One region of the Streptomyces sp. NPDC001292 genome, then DNA from elsewhere that is predicted to be linked to it. Evidence: riboswitches for the same ligand, from Rfam matches in the RefSeq annotation. Region 1 holds a riboswitch; each other region holds the start of a gene.
The links. A riboswitch is a leader RNA that binds a small molecule or an ion and turns the genes downstream of it on or off. The one in region 1 is predicted to bind cyclic di-AMP.

Region 1 (7,151 bases):
CTCGATCCGCTCGACGACCTCCCACTCGCGCCAGCCGCGCTGCTCGCTCTGCTCGTACAGACGCTTCTCGATGGCGATGAGCGCGTTGGCCATCAGCCAGTAGACCTCGGTCCAGGCGGTGGCGACCTCCGGGGTCACCGCCTCGCCGAGCACCTCGGCGATGGCCGCGAACAGGTGCTCGTGGACGACCGGGTACTGCTCCGGAACCACCCCCAGGGACGCGTGCTTGTGGGCGATGCGCTGGAGCATCAGGTCGGGCCGCTGGTCCGGGTTGTCCACGAGGTACGTGGCGAAGGCGGCGATGGAGCCGGCCAGAGCCTGCTTCTGCGTGCCGGCGGCCTGGTTGCCGCGGTTGAACAGGTCGCGCAGCAGCTCGGGGTGGGCGTCGAACAGTCTGGCGTAGAAGCGCTCGGTGATCTGGCCGATGGCCGCGCCGACGGCGGGGAGGGTGGCGCGGACGGTGGCCGCTGACTGCTCGGACAGCATGGTGACTCCTCGATGACTCGATCGAATGGGCTCGATCGCTCGACCGATCGAAACGATATTGAAACTTGCATTTGAGATGCAAATTTAAGGGGGGTGGTCTCGGTCACGTGGGTGAGGGTTCGGCCATTACGGATGACGGTGCGAGCGGGCAAGATGGGCGGCAGAGCGGTAAACCTCCCGTACTCGGGGCGATCGCCCCCGCACGACGGCCGGGCGACCGGGCGCCGCAACACGGGTGAAACGCGGCCGTGGTGGGATGCTCAGGTGCCCGACGGTCTCCCGTGACAGCGAACACAGGTGGCCTGACCAGCAAGGATGGGGAAGCGGAAGATGGACAAGCAGCAGGAGTTCGTGCTCCGGACGTTGGAGGAGCGCGACATCCGGTTCGTACGCCTGTGGTTCACGGACGTGCTCGGCTTCCTCAAGTCCGTGGCCGTCGCGCCCGCCGAGCTGGAACAGGCCTTCGACGAGGGCATCGGCTTCGACGGCTCCGCCATCGAGGGCTTCGCCCGGGTCTACGAGTCCGACATGATCGCCAAGCCCGACCCGTCCACCTTCCAGATCCTGCCCTGGCGTGCCGAGGCCCCCGGTACGGCCCGTATGTTCTGCGACATCCTCATGCCGGACGGCTCCCCGTCCTTCGCCGACCCCCGCTACGTCCTCAAGCGCGCCCTGGCCCGCACCTCGGACCTCGGCTTCACCTTCTACACCCACCCCGAGATCGAGTTCTTCCTGCTCAAGAACCGTCCGCTGGACGGCTCCCGCCCCACGCCCGCGGACAACTCCGGCTACTTCGACCACACTCCGCAGGCCATCGGCATGGACTTCCGCCGTCAGGCGATCACCATGCTGGAGTCGATGGGCATCTCGGTGGAGTTCTCCCACCACGAGGGCGCCCCGGGCCAGCAGGAGATCGACCTGCGCTACGCCGACGCCCTGTCCACCGCGGACAACATCATGACGTTCCGCCTGGTCATGAAGCAGGTCGCGCTCGAGCAGGGCCTCCAGGCCACCTTCATGCCCAAGCCCTTCTCGGAGTTCCCCGGCTCCGGCATGCACTCGCACCTGTCGCTCTTCGAAGGTGACCGGAACGCGTTCTACGAGTCCGGCGCCGAGTACCAGCTCTCCAAGGTCGGCCGCTCCTTCATCGCGGGCCTCCTCCGCCACGCCGCCGAGATCTCCGCAGTCACCAACCAGTGGGTGAACTCCTACAAGCGCATCTGGGGCGGCTCGGAGCGCACCGCGGGCGCCGGCGGCGAGGCCCCCTCGTACATCTGCTGGGGCCACAACAACCGCTCGGCCCTGGTCCGCGTCCCGATGTACAAGCCCGGCAAGACCGGCTCCGCCCGTGTGGAGGTCCGCTCCCTCGACTCCGGCGCGAACCCCTATCTGGCCTACGCCGTCCTCCTGGCCGCCGGCCTCAAGGGCATCGAGGAGGGCTACGAGCTGCCGCCGGGCGCCGAGGACGACGTCTGGGCCCTCTCCAACGCCGAACGCCGCGCGATGGGCATCGAACCGCTCCCGCAGAACCTCGGCGAGGCCCTGACCCTGATGGAGAACAGCGACCTGGTCGCCCACACCCTCGGCGAACACGTCTTCGACTTCTTCCTCCGCAACAAGCGCGCCGAGTGGCACGAGTACCGCTCGGAGGTCACGGCCTTCGAACTGAAGAAGCACTTGCCGGTGCTGTAGGCGCAGGTCAGAGCTGGTTTCCCGCCGATTCAGCGGATGGGGCCGACGATCGCCGACCGTCGGCAGAGCCAGTTCGGCCTGGTCGGGCTGCTCACCATGACCGATATCCGTCGTCGCGACGACCAACGTCTTCCTCGCGGTGCCTGAGCGGCGCCGTCCCATGAAAGGGCCGCACTCCCGTGCGGCCCTTTCATGTCCGGTGCCGGTGCCGGGTGTCCGGCACGCGCGTTACGCGGGGCGGACGACGCTGTGGATCGGCATGTAGTAGATCGACTCCTCGCGGACGTTCGTGCCCGAGCGCGGCGCGTGGATCATCATGCCGTCGCCGATGTAGATCCCGACGTGGCTGATGTCGTTGTAGAAGAAGACCAGGTCGCCGGGCTCGGCCTCGGAGACGGGGACGGTCGTGCCGACCTCCACCTGGTCCCAGGTGGTGCGCGGCAGCGAGATCCCGGCGGACTTCCAGGCGGCCTGCGTGAGCCCGGAGCAGTCGTACGAATCGGGGCCGGACGCCCCCCCACACATACGGCTTGCCCATCTGGGCCCTCGCGAAGTCGATGACCTTGGCGGCCTTGGCGGCATAGCCGGTGCTCGATCCGGCGCCCGTGCTCGTGCCGACTTCCGTGCTCGTGCCGGCTCCGCTGCTCGCCTCCGCGCCGGAACTCTGAGCCGCCTGTTCCTGCTTGCGCTTCTGCGCCGCCTCCTCCGCCGCCTGCCGGCGGGCCAGTTCCGCAGCCTTCTGCCGGGCGACCTCCTGCTTCTTCTTCTCGATCGCCGCCAGCCGCGCCTTCTCCTCGGCGGTCAGCGTCGACAGCAGACGGCGCGCCTCGCTGAGCTTCCTCTGGACGTCGAGCTTGCTGGTCCTCAGATCGTTCTGCGAGGTAGTCAGCGACTCCAGGATCTTCGTCGCCTCGGCGCGCTTCTTCGTCGTCGCGAGCTGCGCGGTCTGGTAGTCGTCGACGGCCTTCTTCTGCCGCTCGGTGAGCTGGCTCAGCAGATGGTCCTGGTCGAAGTACTGCTGGGGGTCCTTCGCGAGCAGCAGCGTCGCGGTGCCGGAGACCCCGCCCGTGCGGTACTGGGCGGCGGCGAACAGGCCGAGCTCGCGCCGCGCCTCGTTCAGCTTCGCGGTGCGCTTCGCCACGTCGTCGAGGAGGCCGTTCACGCGCTTGCGCTGCGTGGCGGTCCTCTCCTTCGCCGCGTTGTACTTCTCGGTGGCCACTCCGGCCTGGTGGTAGAGGTCATCGACCCTCTTCTGCACCTCTTCGAGACTGGGCTCGTGGGGCTGCGCGGGCGCGGCGTTCGCCGTCTGGGACAGCAGTGCCACGGAGGTGAGGGCCGCGGTCGTCAGACCGAGGGCCGGGGACGTGCGAAGTCCGGCGATCCGGGTGGCCGTGGTCCGGGCTTTGCGGTGCGACGCCAAGGTCGGCGACTCCTTCCATGGACCGCCTACCGGGTTAGCTGTCGGGTTCGGGCGAGTGGTTCGGAAGGGCTGCCCTACCGTCCCGTTCGCGCCGTGGGGGACGCGTGAACGGGACCGATTCACCCCAGGGGATGAGTTGGGTCCCCGGCTCCGGCTGCCGTGAAGCGCACCGGACTCGGCGCAGGCCACCCGTCCCGGCGTCGTTCGCCGGTGGGGGTACGGGGTGCCCGCCGGGCACGCTAGCCAACGCCTGTGACTGCTGTGAAGGTTGGTGCGTGATATGTCCGCTACATTTTCGTGACTTTCACCAGGCGTATACGGAGGACCGCACTCCGCTGTTTTCGGTGCCGGGCCCCGGAAGCACGCGGACACCCTCCCCGGGAGGGCGCTCCCGACCTGTGCGTCTTCCTCCGCAACAAGCGCGCCGAGTGGCACGCGTACCGCTCGGAGGCCCGGTCCTGGCCCCGCCCACGCCCGAGATCCTCGATGCCGCGCTCTCCGTGCGGGCCCGGTACGCGTCGCTCGGCCTTGACCTCGTGGATGCGGTGAACGCGGCCCTCGCCGCCGAGTACGACACGGACGCCGTCCTCACCAGGGACCTGCGGGACTTCCGGACCGTACTGTCCGGTGGGCGGCAAGTATCCCTGCTTCCGGGTCCTTCCGGACGATCTCCGACCGGGCCGCTGCGCCCACGCGCGGTCGCGGGAGGCGGGCCGCCGTCAGGGCTCCGGCCCGGGAGTCCGGATAGGCTCTGGCCAGGACGGGCTGGATCCGACGGGAGGCCGGGATGACGGCGCCGGGGCGCAGGAGCAGTACCTTCACGCGGCTGCTGCGGCACGGCTTCATCCATGCCTCGGACGCCGAGCGGCTGCTGGACGGTCCGGACCTCGCGCCGCTCAGGGACGATCCGGTGCTGCTGGAGGCGCTGGGCGCCACCGCCGACCCGGACCTCGCACTGGGCGGGCTGGTCCGGCTGCTGGAGGCGCAGCCGGAGTCCAAGGCCCGCCGTGAGCTGCTCGACACGCTGATAGCGGCCAAGCCGCTGCGCGACCGGCTGCTCGGCGTGCTCGGCGCCTCCGCCGCGCTCGGCGACCACCTCGCCCGGCACGCCGGCGACTGGCGGGCGCTGGTCACCTACGAGCCGAGCGACCTGCACCCGGGGGTGGAGGAGTTCGAGCACGGGCTCGCCGAGGCCGCCGACCCGGTCGCGCTGCGCGTCGCCTACCGGCGCTGCCTGCTGTCCATCGCCGCCCGCGACGTGTGCGGCACCACCGATGTCGCCGAGACGGCCGCCGAGCTCGCCGACCTCGCCACCGCCACCCTGCGCGCCGCGCTCCGGCTCGCGCGGGCCGCCGCGCCCGAGGACGACGCGCTGTGCCGGCTCGCGGTGATCGCGATGGGCAAGTGCGGCGGCCACGAACTCAACTACGTCTCCGACGTCGACGTGATCTTCGTCGGTGAGGCCGCGGACGGCGCCGACGAGGTCAAGGCCCTGCGCGCCGCGACCCGGCTCGCCTCGCACATGATGCGGATCTGCTCCGAGACGACCGTGGAGGGCTCGATCTGGCCGGTCGACGCCAACCTGCGGCCCGAGGGCCGCAACGGACCGCTGGTGCGCACCCTCAGCAGCCATGTCGCCTACTACCAGCGCTGGGCCAAGACCTGGGAGTTCCAGGCGCTGCTCAAGGCCCGCCCGGTGGCCGGCGACCTGGAACTGGGCGGGCAGTACATCGCCGCGCTCGACCCGCTGGTCTGGCAGGCCGCCGAGCGCGAGAACTTCGTCGCCGACGTGCAGAAGATGCGCCGCCGCGTGGTCGAGACCATCCCCGTGGCCGAGGTCGAGCGCGAGCTGAAGCTAGGGCCGGGCGGCCTCAGGGACGTCGAATTCGCCGTGCAGCTGCTTCAGTTGGTGCACGGCCGGACCGACCCGTCGCTGCGCAGCGGCTCCACCCTGGACGCGTTGCAGGCGCTGGCCGCCGGCGGGTACGTCGGCCGCGTGGACGCCGTACAGCTCGACGACGCCTACCGGTTCCTGCGCTCCCTTGAGCACCGCATCCAGCTGTTCCGGCTGCGGCGCACCCACCTCGTCCCCGAGGACGAGGCCGATCTGCGCCGGCTCGGACGGTCGCTCGGCCTGCGCAGCGACCCGATCACCGAGCTCACCCGCGAGTGGAAACGGCACACCAGCGTCGTACGCCGGCTGCACGAGAAGCTGTTCTACCGGCCGTTGCTCGACGCCGTCGCGCAACTCGCGCCCGGCGAGGCACGGTTGAGTCCGGAGGCCGCGCGGGAGCGGCTGGTCGCACTCGGGTACGCCGACCCGGCCGCGGCGCTGCGGCATCTGGAGGCGCTGGCCTCCGGCGTCACCAGGAAGGCGGCCATCCAGCGGACCCTCCTGCCCGTGCTGCTGGGATGGTTCGCGGACTCCGCCGATCCGGACGCCGGGCTGCTGAACTTCCGCAAGGTGTCGGACGCGCTCGGCAAGACCCCCTGGTATCTGCGACTGCTGCGGGACGAGGGGGCCGCCGCCGAGAACCTCGCCCGGGTGCTGTCGGCCGGGCGGCTCGCCCCCGACCTGCTGATGCGCGCACCCGAGGCCGTGGCACTGCTGGGGAACGGCGACGCGGGCGGCCTCGAACCGCGCGGGCGCGCCCAGCTGGAGCAGGAGGTCCTCGCCGCCGTCCGCCGCGCCGAGTCCGCCGAGCAGGGCGTCACGGCGGCACGCGGCGTACGGCGGCGGGAGCTGTTCCGCACCGCCGCCGCCGACATCGTCGGCTCCTACGGCACCGAGACCCGGCCCGCCGAGGCCGACCAGGGCGCGCTCGTGGACCAGGTGGGCGGCGCCGTGTCCGACCTGACGGCGGCGACGCTGGCCGGCACCCTGCGGGCCGTCGTGCGCAGGGAATGGGGGGACACCCTGCCGACCCGGTTCGCGATCATCGGCATGGGGCGGTTCGGAGGGCACGAGCTGGGCTACGGCTCGGACGCGGACGTGCTGTTCGTGCACGAGCCGTGGGACGGCGCCGACGAGCAGGAGGCCGCCGAGGCCGCCGCCCGGGTGGTCGCCGAGATGCGGCGGCTGCTCCAGATCCCGAGCGCGGATCCGCCGCTGCTGGTCGACGCGGATCTGCGGCCCGAGGGGAAGTCGGGGCCGCTGGTGCGGACGCTCAAGTCGTACGAGGCGTACTACCGGCGATGGTCGCTGGTGTGGGAGTCGCAGGCGCTGCTGCGGGCCGAACCGGTGGCCGGGGACGCGGACCTGGGGCGGCGGTTCGTCGAGCTGATCGACCCGTTGCGGTATCCGCGCGGCGGGCTGCGCGAGGACGCGGTGCGGGAGATCCGGCGGCTGAAGGCCCGGATGGAGTCCGAACGGCTGCCGCGCGGCGCCGATCCCAAGCTGCACACCAAACTGGGGCCGGGCGGGCTGTCCGACGTGGAGTGGACCGTGCAGCTGCTGCAGATGCGGCACGCGGCGGCGGAGGCGTCGCTGCGGACCACGCGGACGCGTGAGGCGCTGGCGGCGGCGCGGGAGGCGGGACTGGTGTCCCCGGAG
Region 2 (7,151 bases), on a different contig from region 1:
CCCGGTCGCGATCTCGTCGAACACCAGGAGCACGTCGTGCGCGTCGCACACCTCGCGCAGCACCCGCAGATAGGTGGGGGAGTGGAAGCGCATCCCACCCGCGCCCTGCACCACCGGTTCGACGATCACGGCGGCCAGTTCGCCGGCGTGCCGTTCGACCGTCTCCCGCAGATGGTCGGCGTACGCCTCCTCGTACTCCGCGGGCGGCGTGTCCGCGAAGACCTGACGCGGCAGCACACCGGCCCACAGTTCGTGCATCCCGCCCTCGGGGTCGCACACGGACATCGGCTGCCAGGTGTCCCCGTGGTAGCCGCCCCGCCAGGTCAGCAGCCGCCGCTTCTCCGGGCGGCCGAGCGAGCGCCAGTACTGGAGGCACATCTTGACCGCGACCTCGACCGACACCGAACCGGAGTCGGCGAGGAACACATGCTCGAGACCTTCTGGTGACATGTCGACAAGGAGCTTCGTGAGCCGGACGGCGGGCTCGTGCGTGAGCCCGCCGAACATCACGTGGCTCATCCGCGCCAGCTGCTCCCGCGCGGCCCCGTTGAGCACCGGGTGGTTGTAGCCGTGGATCGCCGCCCACCACGACGACATGCCGTCGACCAGTTCGCCCGAGCCGTCCGCGAGCCTCAGCCGCACCCCGCTCGCCGACTCCACGACGAGCGGTTCGTGGCGGCCGGGCATGGGTCCGTACGGGTGCCACACGTGCCGCCGGTCGAGCTCCAGCAGTTCCGGCACGCTCCGGCCGGGCGTGGTGTGCGGTTCAGGCATTGGGCGCGAGGTCCGTTCCGGCGCCCCGGCGGCGCACGGCGACCAGGTCCGTACGCGGCTCGTTGCCGACCGCGGCCGGTACCGATGCCGATGCCGGTCCAGCCGCCGGTGCCGCGGCGGAACCGCAGATCCCGTCACCCTGGTGCGACCCGCACCCCGGCCCCTCGTGCGCATCGCAGCCCGATTCTTCGTGGGACCCGCACCCCGTGCGGTCGTGCGACCCGCACTCGCCCCCGGCCGCCCCCCGGTGCTCGGGCAGCGTCACCTGGTCGGCGCCCTCCACCTCGAACCCGGCGTCCGCGATCATCTCCAGGTCGGCCTTGCCGGCCTGGCCCTCGCTGGTCAGGTAGTCGCCGAGGAAGATCGAGTTGGCCAGGTGCAGCGCGAGGGGCTGCATGGTGCGCAGGTGCACCTCGCGGCCGCCCGCGATCCGCACCTCCACGTCCGGGCAGACGAACCGGACCATCGCCAGGATCCGCAGGCAGCGCTGCGGGGTCAGGTTCCACTCCTTGGCGAGCGGTGTGCCCTCGAACGGGATCAGGAAGTTCACCGGAACGGAGTCCGGGTCCAGCTCGCGCAGCGAGAAGACCACGTCGACCAGGTCCTCGTCGCTCTCGCCCATCCCGGCGATGAGCCCGGAGCAGGCGGACAGACCGGCCGCGTGCGCCTTGTTCACCGTGTCCACCCGGTCGGCGTAGGTGTGGGTGGTGGTGATGTCGCCGTACGTCGCCTCGGAGGTGTTGAGGTTGTGGTTGTAGGCGTCGGCCCCCGCCTCGCGCAGCCGTTCGGCCTGGCCGTCGGAGAGCAGACCGAGGCAGGCGCACACCTCGACGCCCTCGTTCTGCTCCTTGATCGCCTTGATGGTGTCGGAGACCCGGTCCACGTCACGGTCGGTCGGACCGCGCCCGCTGGCCACCAGACAGACCCGCTTCGCGCCGCCCGCGAGCCCCGCCGCGGCGGCCTTGGAGGCGTCGTCGGGCTTGAGCCAGGTGTACTTGAGGATGTCGGCCTTCGAGCCGAGCCGCTGGGAGCAGTAGGAGCAGTCCTCGGGGCACAGGCCCGACTTGAGGTTGACGAGATAGTTGAGTTTCACCCGCCGGCCGAACCAGTGGCGGCGCACCTTCCCGGCCGCGGCCACCACATCGAGCAGTTCGTCGTCGGAGGTGGCCAGCACGGCCAGAGCTTCCTCGCGGGTCGGCGACTCGCGCCGGAGCCCCTTGTCCACCAGCGTCCTCAGCAGGTCCATGAGAGCTGATCCTGTCCTACGGTCCGGTCCGCGGCCAAGGAGACTCCGCACAACGACGGCCCCATCGACATGTGGGTATTGCCACATCATGGGCGGCTGGTCCTGCCGCTAGGGTCTGTCCACTGCCTACAAATGCCCCGGAGGACCCATGGCGTTCGGCTGGATCGAGGAGCGGGCGGACGCACGCCGCCGGGCCGGACTCGTACGGACCCTGCGGCCCCGCCCCGCCGACTCGCCGCTGCTCGACCTCGCGGGCAACGACTACCTTGGGCTGGCCCGCCATCCGGAGGTGACCGAGGGGGCCGCGGCCGCGGCGCGCACTTGGGGCGGCGGCTCGACCGGCTCCCGGCTGGTCACCGGCACCACCGAACTGCACGTGGAACTGGAGCGCGAACTGGCCGGTTTCTGCGGTTTCGAGGCGGCGCTGGTCTTCTCCTCCGGATATGCCGCGAACCTGGCCGCGGTCACCGCGCTGGCGCCGCGCGGCTCACTCGTCGTCTCCGACGCGGGCAACCACGCCTCGCTCATCGACGGCTGCCGGCTGGCCCGGGGCACGACACAGGTCGTCGCGCACGCCGACCCGGACGCGGTGCGCAAGGCGCTCGGCACGCACGAGGGCCCGGCCGTGCTCGTGTCGGACACGGTCTTCTCGGTCGACGGCGACGCGGCCCCGCTGGCGGAGTTCGCCGCGGTCTGCCGGGAGCGCGGCGCAGGCCTCGTCGTCGACGACGCCCACGGGCTGGGCGTCCTGGGCACCGGCGGCCGCGGCGCCGCGCACGCGGCCGGACTGGCGGGCGCCGACGACGTGGTCGTCACGGCCACGCTGTCGAAGTCGCTCGGCAGCCAGGGCGGAGTCGTCCTCGGGCCCGCGCGCGTGATCGACCACCTGGTGAACGCGGCCCGGACGTTCATCTTCGACACCGGCCTCGCCCCCGCGGCCGCGGGCGCCGCCCTGGCGGCGCTGCGACTGCTGAGCCGCGAGCCGGAGCGGGCGGCACGCGCGCGTGCGGTGGCGGCCGAACTCCACGCACGCCTGACCGCCGCGGGTCTGGAAGCGGTACGTCCGGACGCCGCGGTGGTCTCGGTGCGCGCGCCGTCCCCGGAGCAGGCCGTGCGGTGGGCGGCCGACTGCCGGGCGGCAGGCCTGGCCGTGGGCTGTTTCCGTCCTCCCTCCGTGCCCGACGGCATCTCACGGCTGAGGCTGACCGCCCGCGCGGACCTCTCCGGGGCGCAGATCGAACGCGCTGTACGGGTGATCGGTGGAACACGACCATGAGTCGGCGTGACACGGCCGAGCGTCACCGGGTGCGGATATGACCGGATCGTTCGTCAGATGCGGTGCGTCGCGGCCGTGAAGTCTGCCCAGCTCGCGGGGGAGAAGAGCAGCGCGGGCCCGGCCGGGGCCTTGGAGTCGCGCACGGCGAGCAGCCCGGCCCACGGTCCCGTGGCGGGCCGGGCCGTCTCGACGCAGTTGTTGGCTCCCGTGCTGTAGCTGCTGCGCAGCCAGCGCACGCCGTGCAGATCGGTGCTGGAAGGTACGTGCCGAGGCAGAGCGGACATGGTGCCTCCTTACGCGGTATGCGGTTGCGCGCCGTCAGTGGTCCTGGCGTATCCCGGCGATGAAGTCCAACGAGTCCTCGGGCGAGAGGGCGTGGATCCGCAGGGTGTCGAAGGCCTCGCTGTAGGCCTCTAGGTCTTCTTTCCGCTCGAGGTGGAGGCTACTCGTCAAGTGGTCGAGAACCACCACGTTCAGATCAGCAGCGTTCGAAAATGAGAAGATAACGAAAGGCCCGGTGACGCCGACGTGCGCGCCGGCGGCGAACGGCAACACCTGGAGCCGTACTTGGGGCAGTCGGGCCGCCTCCGTCAGCCGCTCCAGCTGCCGCCTCATGACCTCGGGTCCGCCCACCTCCCGGCGCAGCACCGCCTCGTCCAGCACCGCGTCCAGCTCCAGCGGCGGTCGCGAGCGCAGCACGTCCTGGCGGGCCAGCCGCACCTCCACCAGCGCGTCCAGCCGGTCCTCGTCGAGGCCGTCCACGGCGGCCCGGGTGACCGCGCGGGCGTACTCGGGCGTCTGCAGCAGTCCGGGGACGACCGAGGTCTCCAGGGTGCGCATCCCGCTCGCCTGCGACTCCAGGCTGATGAAGTCCCGGTAGGTCGGCGGCAGTACACCGCGATAGGCGTGCCACCAGTGGTGCCGGCCGTCGCCGTCGTCCAGTCCCGCGAGCGCCAGGAGCAGCTCGCGCAGCTGGGAGTCGTCGACCGCGTACGCGTCCAGGAGTGAGTGCACATCGGCCGGTTTCACCCCACTGGTGCCGGTTTCGATCCGGCTGACCTTCGACTGGTGCCAGCCGACCAGGTGGGCCGCCTCACCGCTCGTGAGGCCCGCGCCGGTGCGCAGCGCGCGCAGTTCGGCGCCCAGTTTCCGGCGGCGCACCGCGGGACCGTGCTGCATGGGCTACTCCCTCGCTCCCTCTGAACGCTCCACGCGACCCGCTTCACATACGGTCTGCCGTCGCAGAGTTCACCGCATCGAGCGACAGATATATGCATATCTCGGTGGATCGCCACCGAGACCGGAGTGCTGATGGCAGTCTGACGGCGAAGCACCAGTGCGGGACCGTACTCGAATCATCCGCTCAGTGTCGGACTCCGGTCCCGTGGGAAAGGGACGACGTCGCCATGGCAGACCATCTGGAAGCATCCGTCACTCTGCCGAGCGATCCCGCCTCGGTCTGTGCGGCCCGCGCCTATGTGGCGGGCACTCTCGCGGAGTGGGGCCTGCCGCCGGCCACGGACACCGCGGAGACGGTCCGGCTCATCGTCTCCGAACTCGCCACCAACGCCGTACAGCACACTTTCGGGCAGTCACCCACCTTCACGGTGGACCTCGTCCTGGTGCGTGACGAGCGACTGCGCATCGGGGTCACCGACAGCCACCCCCGGTTCCCGAAACGACTGCCGGCCGCCGTCCAGCAGGACAACGGCCGGGGGATGGTGATCATCCGGTGGCTCACCGCCGAGTGCGGCGGCAGACTGAGCGTGCGGCCGACCCGGGAGGGCGGCAAGACGGTCTGCATCGAACTTCCGTGGACGGCTCCCGCCCGCCCTGTGACGGCCGCGGGCCAGGAACCGTAGGAACGGACGGTGACGACGTGGAAGCGCCGCCACCGCCCGCACTACGGCCGGGTCAGCTGACCCGGCCGTACCAGACGCTCTTCGTCCAGATCTTCTGCAGCTTCACCACGTCCCCGGTCTTCGGGGCGTGCCAGATCCTGCCCCCGCCGGCGTAGATGCCCACGTGGTACACGTATGAGCCCGAGTGGAAGAACACCAGGTCCCCGGCTCGGCGGCTGCGCGCGGAGATGTGCCGGCTCCTGTTGTACTGCTGCGCGGCCGTGCGGGGCAGCTTCTTGCCCGCCTTCTTGAACGAGTACAGCGTGAGCCCGGAGCAGTCGAATCTCCGCGGCCCCGTGGCGCCCCACTGGTAGGGCGACCCCTTCTTGGACGCCGCGATCCGCAGCGCCTTGCTGGCGGTCGTCACGGCCGCGGCCTCGGAGGCCACACCCGGGACCACGATCGAGCCGCCCACGGCGGCGAGAGTCAGGGCCGAGGCCGTGCCGGCCCGGGCCATCAGCGACGGGACACGATTGAGCGCGGTCATGCGCAACCCTTCGTCAGCCGCCTGTGAAGGATGACCTGTCGGATTCGGGCTGGCGAAGTTGCCCGGCCGCGTTGCCGCGGCTTCACCCCAAGGGATGCTCGGTCCGGCCATGGCGTGACCGTTCCGGCGACCCGTCGTGCTTGGGTCCTCCATTCCTGCCGATCCACTCCTGTCGACCGGTCATCCGGGCGGCGGCAGGACTCGGCGTCCGCCCGGACCGCCCCGCCGTTGTGGCGGGGGCTTGTCGTCAGACAGGGATCTTCACCTACGGATGTCCGAAAATCCCAACGGATCCGAGTGTTTGTGTTGTTACTCACCACGCGCCCGTTCGGGTGGACACCCCTCACGAGCGAACGGGCGCCCCTTCCCGTGACGACCCCCGGACCAGCACCGGAACACCTGGTTCCGCCATCCGGGGAGGCGTGTTGCGCAACTGCGGTGGTCCCGAAAAGGGAGCCGAACCTACACCGAAAGGCGGTCGGTCATTCGGGGACATTCCGCGCCGCGTGTCCGGACGGACGGCCTTCCGCGCCCGCCGTGCCCCTGGTTGTGGAGGACGTCAACTTCCGCAGTCCGGGGGCAGGGTGACGCGGGCCGTGCGCCGCTCTCCGTCCAGCACCCGCAGCGCGCGAGCCAGGGTGGCCGCGTGCAGCTCGGTCTCGCCCCGCTGGTGCATCAGCGCCAGCGTGTCCCGCAGCACCACCGCCTTGCCGACGAGCGCCTGAGCGGCTCTCAGGGCCCGGTAGGTGTCCCCGGGCCGGCCCGGGTTGGCGCGGCCCAGCAGGTCGGCCGCCTCCAGGTAACGGTCGATCAGCTCCGCCTCGGCACGGGTCAGCGCCGGCAGGGGCGGCAGCTCGGGTGGCGGCATCGGCGGCTCACCCCGCGTCCGGCGCGGTGCGCGTGGCCCCGCGATTCGGGATGATCCGGTCAACCAGCCCATAATTCAAGGCTTCCCGCGCGTCCAGCACCCGCTCCCGCTCCAGGTCCGCCCGCACCTGCCGCGCGGACCGCCCGGTGCTCCGTACGAGCAACTCCTCCAGGCGGGCGCGCACCCGTGCCAGCTCCTCCGCCTGGATGGCCAGGTCGGACGCCTGGCCCTCGACCGGCTCGGGCAGCGACGGCTGCCGCAGGACCACGCGGGCGCCCGGCAGAGCGTACCGCCTGCCCGGCGTGCCCGCGGCCAGCAGCACCGCTGCGGACGCGACGGCCTGACCCAGGCAGACCGTCTCCACGTCGCAGCTCACGTACCGCATCGTGTCGTGGACGGCCAGCATGGCGCTGAACGAGCCGCCCGGGGAGTTGATGTACAGCGAGACGTCCCGGTCGGGTGCCTGGTGCTCCAGGTGGACGAACTGCGCGATCACGTCGTTCGCCGCGATGTCGTCGACCGGTGTGCCGAGGAGGACGATCCGCTCCTCGAGCAGTTTCGCGTAGGGATCCAGGGGCCGCCGGCCGGCGCTGGTGATC
Region 3 (7,151 bases), on a different contig from region 1:
TCGCCGAGCTCTTCGGGAACACGCGCCCGGTCGTGCTGGAGATCGGCTTCGGGATGGGCGAGGCCACCGCCCGGATGGCGGCCGAGGACCCGGACACCAACATCCTCGCCGTCGACGTGCACACCCCGGGCCAGGGCAACCTGCTGAGCCTCGCCGACCGGCAAGGCCTCGGCAACGTCCGCGTCGGCAACGGCGACGCCATCATCCTGCTGCGCGAGATGCTCGCCCCCGACAGCCTCGACGGGCTGCGCGTCTACTTCCCCGACCCCTGGCCGAAGAAGCGGCACCACAAGCGGCGGCTGATCCAGCCGGAGTTCCTGACGCTGGCCGCCACCCGGCTCAGGCCCGGCGCGATCGTGCACTGCGCGACGGACTGGGAGCCGTACGCGCAGCAGATGCTCGACGTGCTGACGGCGCACCCGGACTTCGAGAACACCCGGCCCGACGGCGGTTTCGCGCCACGTCCCGGCTTCCGGCCGCTGACCCGTTTCGAGGGCCAGGGACTGGTGAAGGGTCATGTGGTGAACGACCTGCTCTTCCGTCGCGTGCCACACGAAGACCAGCACCCGCAGTGACCTCGTGAGGGCCGATGCCGTGGCCGCCTGCCCCCCGTACCCGACGCCTCCCGGCGCTCCCGGCGGCCCGTCCCGCCACGCGCACTGGTGGCAGCGGCGATGGGTCAGGTACGGCGCCCTCGTCACCCTGCTGGCCCTCTCCGGGCTGGTCATCCTCGCCCTCGTGCGCCGGCAGACCGGCACCGAGGGGTTCCTCGTCGGGCTCGGGCTCGCGGTGCTGCCCGTACCGCTGCTGACGGCCGCCTTCCGCTGGCTGGACCGGGTCGAGCCCGCCCCCTGGCGGAACCTGGTGTTCGCCTTCGCCTGGGGCGCCTGCGCGGCGGCCCTGATCGCGATCGTCGCCAACAGTTTCGCCACCCACTGGATCGCCACGGCGACCGCCGACCCCGCGGGCGCCGACACCCTGGGCGCGACGGTGATAGCGCCGGTCGTGGAGGAGTCCGCGAAGGCCGCCGCCGTCCTGCTGGTCTTCCTCTTCCGCAGACGCGACTTCACCGGCATCGTCGACGGGGTCGTCATCGCCGGGGTGACCGCGACCGGCTTCGCGTTCACCGAGAACATCCTCTACCTCGGCAACGCCTTCGGCACCGACCAGCTCACCGGTGACCGGGGCATCGCCTCCGTCACCGCGGCGACCTTCTTCGTCCGCGTCATCATGTCGCCGTTCGCGCACCCGATGTTCACCGTGCTCACCGGCATCGGCTTCGGCATCGCCGCGATGTCCGGGGGCCGCCGCCCGCGGCGCCTGCTGCCGCCGCCGACCGGGTTGCTGCTCGCGATGGGCATGCACGCCCTCTGGAACGGCTCGGCGACCTTCGGCGAGTACGGCTTCCTCGCGGTGTACGCCGCCATCATGGTGCCCGCGTTCGGGCTGCTGACCTGGCTGGTCATCTGGACCCGGCAGCGCGAGCTGAGGACCGTGCGCGAGGAACTGCCCGCGTACACCGCCGCCGGATGGCTCACCCCGGCCGAACCGTTCGCCCTGGCCTCCATGCGGGCGCGCAGGCTGGCCCGCGATCACGCCAGACGCCACCTCGGCAGGCAGGCGGCGCGGACGGTCGCCCAGTACGAGGCGTACGCGACCTCACTGGCGTGCCTCCGGCACCGCGGGCGCCGGGGGCGGGCCGGGGCCGACTTCGCCGTACGGGAGCGGGAGCTGCTGCACGAGCTGTGGCGCAGGCGGGAGGTGGCGCAGCCCGCGCTGGACCACGCGGCCAGGATGACGACGCCCATGGCCGCGCCCCCCTGGCCGGGGTACGGGGTGTACTGCGTGTACGGGGTGCACCCGCAGCCGCTGGGGTACGGGTCGTACGGGCCGACGGCGCCGTATCCCTCGTACAACCCGTACCGGACACAGCCGTAGCGGCCCTGGGGGGCGGGAGTTACGCCGACGCCCGCGTCAGCTTCCCGAGTTCCTCCTCCGTCAGCCGCAGCTGCGCGACCCCGAGCAGCGCCGGGAGCTGTTCCACCGTCCGCGCCGAGGCGATCGGGGCGGCCACCGTCGGCTGCGCGGCGAGCCAGGCCAGGGCCACCGTGGCGACCTCGGCGCCGTGGGCCCGGGCGACCTCGTCCAGAGCCGTGAGGACCTTCTGGCCGCGCTCGGTCTCGAGGTGCTTGGCCGCGCCCTGCGCCCGCGCGCTGTCCACCGTCGTACCGGGCCGGTACTTGCCGGTCAGGAAGCCGGAGGCGAGCGCGTAGTACGGGACGGCGGCCAGGCCGGACCGCTCGGCGACGTTCTGCAGTTCGCCTTCGTAGGTGTCGCGCGAGACCAGGTTGTAGTGCGGCTGGAGCGCCACGTACCGGGCCAGACCCTCGCGCTCGGAGAAGTCCAGGGACTCCCGAAGGCGCTCGGCGGAGATGTTGGAGGCGGCGATGTGCCGGACCTTGCCCGCCCTGACCAGTTCGTCGAGCGCGCCGATGATCTCCTCGACGGGGACTTCCGGCTGGTCGAAGTGCGTGTAGTACAGGTCGATGTGGTCCGTGCCCAGGCGCCTGAGGGAGGCGTCGGCCGCGGCCTTGATGTTGGCGGCGCTCAGACCCTGGTAGTCGGGGTGCTGGCTGACCTTGGTGGCGATGACGACGTCGGAGCGGTTGCCGCGCTCCTTGATCCACTCGCCGATGATCGTCTCGGACTCGCCGCCCTGGTTGCCCTCCACCCACGCGGAGTAGGAGTCGGCGGTGTCGACGAAGTTGCCTCCGGCGGCCGTGTAGGCGTCGAGGACGGCGAAGGACTGCTCCCAGTCGGCGGTCCAGCCGAAGACGTTGCCGCCGAGGGCGAGCGGGAAGACCTCGAGATCGGACGAACCCAGTTTGCGCAGAGAAGTCATGTTCAACATCAACAACCGCGCCGGAGCGGCCCATTCCGGGCCGGGCCGCATCCGGCCGCAAAGGTTGCGCAAACAGGCCTCACTGGCTCGTCAGACCGGTCCGTGTAGTGAGGGTCGAGGCGTGCCCGTCAGGGGGTGAGGCCCTTGCCGCGCAGCCACGCCGTCGGGTCGGTCCCGGTGGACTGGCCTCCTGGGTGGACCTCCAGGTGGAGATGCGGCCCGGTGACGTTGCCGGTGGCGCCCACCCGGCCGATCACGTCGCCCGTGCTGACCTTCTGGCCGACGCTGACGCTGATCGACGACTGGTGGCAGTACCAGAGCTCGGTGCCGTCGTCGAGGGTGAGGATCGTGCGGTAACCGTAGGAGCCGGCCCAGCCGGCCTCGGTGATGGTGCCGGTGTGGATCGCCTTGAGCAGGGTGCCCGTGGGGGCGGCGAAGTCGAGGCCGGTGTGGTAGCCGGAGGACCACATGGAGCCGGCCTGGCCGAAGGCGGAGGTGAGCGTGTACGAGGAGGTGGGCAGCGCGTACTGCCTCGCCAGCTCGGCCAGCCGCGCCTCCTCGGCCTTCCGCTTGGCCTCCTCGGCCTTCCTCTTGGCCTCCTCCTCCGCCTTCTTCTTCTCGGCGGCGGCCTTGGCCTCGGCCGCCTCCCGCGCCTTCGCCGCTTCCTCGGCGGCCTTCTTGGCGGCGGCGGCCTCGGCGTCCGCCTGTGCCTTGGCCTCGATCTGGACCTGCTGCTGCTCGGCCTGCGCCATGATCCGGTTGCGCAGCACCTCGCCGGCGTCCGCGGTGCCGCCCTCGGCCTCGGCGGCGGCCACGCCGACGCTGCTGAGCGCGGCCGACGAGCCCTCGGGGGCCGCGTCGGAGGAGTCCTGGAACAGGGAGCCCACGGAGGGCAGATCGGGCAGCGAGATGGACACCGGCGGCTTGCCGCTGTTGGCGCTGGCCATGCCGCCCGCGCCGACGGCGGCGATGACGCCGACGCCGAGAACGGTGGAGCTGCGGGCGAGCCCGCCGCCGCGCTGCTTGGCGACGCGGTGCCGACCGCGCACGGGACGGATGGACTCCGCGGTGGGGTTCCACTCCTCCCAGGGGCCCTCGTCGGCGCGGCGGCTGTCGTAGCCGAAGGTCTCTCCGTGTTGCCGGCTCGGCGCGAACGGAGCTTCCGGGGCAGGCGGGTTGGACGCCACGAAGGCGCACTCCTTTCCTTCCGTCTCGCCTACCGGGTTAGCTGACGGGTTCGGAGCGGGAAGGTCTCCTACGCGCGTAAACAAACCGTGCTCGCACGGCGGTTACGCTCGATTCACCCCAAGTTGGTGGTTCCCCGGTTCCCTTGCGGGATTCGGCGTGCGGGCACGGAGCCGCCTCTTGTGACGGCTGGGACGACCGTGCTGCGTTACCGAACGTTAATAGACGCGGGCCATGGATTCCAAGCCGTTCGGCTTGATCGCTCAACCTTCCGGCCCGACCTTACGGTCCATGACCACCGAAAACCGGGCGAGTTGACCCCACTTCCGGGAGAGCCTTTGCGCCCGCCAAACACTCAGGGCCGGAATCCACTGATCGGATTCCGGCCCTGAGCCTTCAGTAGCGGGGACAGGATTTGAACCTGCGACCTCTGGGTTATGAGCCCAGCGAGCTACCGAGCTGCTCCACCCCGCGTCGTTGTGACACCAGTATATGTCATCCGGAGGGCTGCTCGCGCCCACCTCACCGTCCGCCGTTCGTCACACGGTTCCCGGCCGGCGTCGAGGCCCCGCTCAGCCGAGCAGATGCCGGTTCGGTTCCCTGGCCCGCTGCTCGAACTCCGGCACCACGACGACGTCCGCGCCCCCGGCCGCCAGCACCCCGGTCCCGTCGGCGCCCTCGACGAACGTGTCCGGTTCCCGCCAGGCCGTCACCACCCGCCGCACCCCGGCGTCCAGAATCAGCCGGGCGCACGGACGCGGCCGGGAGGCGCGGCGGGCGCACGGCTCCAGACTGCTGTACACCGTGGCGTCCGGCAGCCGCGGATCCGCCGGGTCGACCTTGGCCAGCGCCGCCTCCTCCGCGTGCACGACCGGGTCGCCTCCCTCCCGCGAGTACCCGCGGGCGAGTTCGGTCCCGTCGGCGGCGACCACCACGGCGCCCACGCTGAACGCGGTCCGGGACGGCGGGCACTGCGCCGCCAGCTCGCAGGCGAGCCGGAGCCAGTGCCGGTCCGCGGGAGCGGCGCGGCCGGCGGTGCCGGGAGCGGTGGGTTCGTAGCGCACCAGGACGACGTCCTCGATGGTCCGCGTCTCCACCAGCCGCAGCCGCCCGCCCTGGTAGGTCCCGGGACCGAACAGCCGGGGCGCGTCGGAGTCCCCCACGAACAGGGGGGCGAGCACGAGCTGCACCTCGTCCGCGAGCTGCTGCTGGAGCAGCTGTGTGTGGACGGTCCCGCCACCCTCGACCATGAGCCGACGCACCCCGCGCACGTCGTGCAGGTGCTCGAGCAGCCGGGGCCAGCCGAGTTCGGCGCCCAGCGGCACGACGTCGGCGGCCAGGCCCGTACGCCGCAGCCGCAGCGCGCCCTCGTCGGTCGTGTAGAGGACCTTCTCGCCGCCGGTGTGCCAGAAGGGCGCCCGGGGGTCCAGCTCACCGGAGGCGCTGACCGCGACCTTCAGCGGGTACTCCGGCTTCCCGGCGGCGCGGCGGGCGGCCCGCCGCTCGGGCGAGTTCACCAGCAGCCGCGGGTTGTCGGCCCGCAGGGTGCCGGCGCCGATCAGGATCGCGTCGGCCGACGCGCGTACCTCGTCGACCCGGTCGAAGTCGGCGGGGCTGGAGAGCAGCAGGCGCTCGGGACCGGTGTCGTCCAGGTAGCCGTCGAGCGAGACGGCGGCGGACAGCAGGACGTACGGGTGGGGCATCGACGCCCTCTCTCTCGGCGACGGACTCGCCCCCAGTGTGACCGACCCCGCCGGGGAGGACGCCGCAGCGCCCGGATCGGCCGAAGCCGACCCGGGCGCTGCGGGGCAGGTCGGAGGGGACTCGCCTCCTCCTGCGGCCGTAGGCCCTGTGGGACTCGAACCCACAACCAATGGATTAAAAGTCCACTGCTCTGCCAATTGAGCTAAGGGCCCAGGCGATGTTGCCTACCCGAGCATAGCGGGAGGAGAGCCCGACGCCGATCGGGTATCCGGGGTACCCGGCCGGAAGTTCGGCCTGATCGGCGGTGACCGGGTGAAGGTTGCGGTCAGAAGATCCCCTTGTAGCCCTTCCAGCCGCCGGAGATCTTCGTGCGGCCACTGAAGGAGCCCCTCGCCGTTGCCGTCGTTGCGGTACGGGTTGCCCGCGGTGTCCCGCTCGACCAGGTCGTTCTTGCCGTCGCCGGTGATGTCGCCGACGCCGACGATCACGTCGTACTGGTCGCCCACTTCGTGAAGACCTTGACCCGCTTCTTCAGCGGCCCGCTGCCCCGGCCGTCGTAGCGGTACAGCGTGCCCTTCCCGTCCAGCGCCAGCACGTCGCCGATCCCGTCGCCGTCGAGATCACCGGCGCCCACGATCTTCTTGCAGCCCTTCCAGCCGGTCGCGATCTTCCTTCCGGCCGCGAGCGTCCCGTTGCTCTTGGCCGCGAAGAGGTACATGTCCCCAATCGACTTCCTCCGCGCCAGCAGGTCGGTGCGGACGTCGTCGGTCAGGTCGCCGGGTGCGGTGAGGACGTCGCAGTCGTTCCAGCCCTTGCCGAGGGAGGAGTGGCTGCTGCCGGGCTGGTACGACGTGCCGCAGTGGCCCTTGTACGTGCGCGGCTCACCGCTCGGCATCCGCATCGGCATCTCGGCGCACCGGTCGTTCCCCATGTCGCCGAGGGTGGCGGAGGTCCCCTTGGGCCGGCCGGAGGCCGACCGCTTGCAGTCGAACCTGCCCTCGCCGTTGGTGAGGTGCAGCGCGGTGGTTGTCCACGAACCGGCCGCCGGTCACCGCCGGTTCGCCCACCCCGTGGTAGCTGTTGCTGGTCAACAGGGGTGGTTGAAAAACCGCAGGGCCCGTACGACAGGAGTCGTACGGGCCCTTGCGAGGTGGGTTCACCCGGCGTCAGCCGTTTCGCTTCCAGCGCGGCTTGTCGTCCCGGCGGCCGAAGGAGCCGCCGCCGCGGTGGTCGTCACGGCGGCCGTAGGGGCGCTCGTGGCCGCCGGAGCGGAAGCCGGGGCGGTCGCCCTGGCGGTCACGGTTGAACGGGCGGTCGCTGCCGCGGTGCCCGCCGCGCTCGTCGCGCCGGGCCGGGCGGT

Region 2: another riboswitch for cyclic di-AMP. It lies ahead of ACFY4A_RS20990 (C40 family peptidase); the one in region 1 lies ahead of ACFY4A_RS01985 (NlpC/P60 family protein).
Region 3: another riboswitch for cyclic di-AMP. It lies ahead of ACFY4A_RS30080 (M23 family metallopeptidase); the one in region 1 lies ahead of ACFY4A_RS01985 (NlpC/P60 family protein).

The regions. Positions count from the first base shown of each region.
Region 1 covers NZ_JBIAXG010000001.1:454,719-461,869, forward strand. The annotation lists gene ACFY4A_RS01975 (globin domain-containing protein) at 1-486, opposite strand, end outside; gene glnA (type I glutamate--ammonia ligase) at 817-2,178, shown strand; partial or broken gene ACFY4A_RS01985 (NlpC/P60 family protein) at 2,407-3,598, opposite strand; cyclic di-AMP (ydaO/yuaA leader) riboswitch at 3,606-3,789, opposite strand; gene ACFY4A_RS01990 (bifunctional [glutamine synthetase] adenylyltransferase/[glutamine synthetase]-adenylyl-L-tyrosine phosphorylase) at 4,386-7,151, shown strand, end outside.
Region 2 covers NZ_JBIAXG010000019.1:57,982-65,132, reverse strand. The annotation lists gene ACFY4A_RS21020 (adenosylmethionine--8-amino-7-oxononanoate transaminase) at 1-774, opposite strand, end outside; gene bioB (biotin synthase BioB) at 767-2,020, opposite strand; gene ACFY4A_RS21010 (8-amino-7-oxononanoate synthase) at 2,169-3,296, shown strand; gene ACFY4A_RS21005 (DUF397 domain-containing protein) at 3,350-3,580, opposite strand; gene ACFY4A_RS21000 (helix-turn-helix domain-containing protein) at 3,615-4,475, opposite strand; gene ACFY4A_RS20995 (ATP-binding protein) at 4,703-5,158, shown strand; gene ACFY4A_RS20990 (C40 family peptidase) at 5,211-5,684, opposite strand; cyclic di-AMP (ydaO/yuaA leader) riboswitch at 5,688-5,901, opposite strand; gene ACFY4A_RS20985 (hypothetical protein) at 6,244-6,552, opposite strand; gene ACFY4A_RS20980 (ATP-dependent Clp protease proteolytic subunit) at 6,560-7,151, opposite strand, start outside.
Region 3 covers NZ_JBIAXG010000035.1:14,231-21,381, forward strand. The annotation lists gene trmB (tRNA (guanosine(46)-N7)-methyltransferase TrmB) at 1-575, shown strand, start outside; gene ACFY4A_RS30070 (PrsW family intramembrane metalloprotease) at 595-1,938, shown strand; gene ACFY4A_RS30075 (aldo/keto reductase) at 1,958-2,902, opposite strand; gene ACFY4A_RS30080 (M23 family metallopeptidase) at 3,031-4,089, opposite strand; cyclic di-AMP (ydaO/yuaA leader) riboswitch at 4,101-4,257, opposite strand; tRNA gene ACFY4A_RS30085 (tRNA-Met) at 4,488-4,561, opposite strand; gene ACFY4A_RS30090 (dihydrofolate reductase family protein) at 4,660-5,790, opposite strand; tRNA gene ACFY4A_RS30095 (tRNA-Lys) at 5,931-6,003, opposite strand; gene ACFY4A_RS30100 (hypothetical protein) at 6,016-6,297, opposite strand; gene ACFY4A_RS30105 (hypothetical protein) at 6,276-6,722, opposite strand; gene ACFY4A_RS30110 (DEAD/DEAH box helicase) at 6,958-7,151, opposite strand, start outside.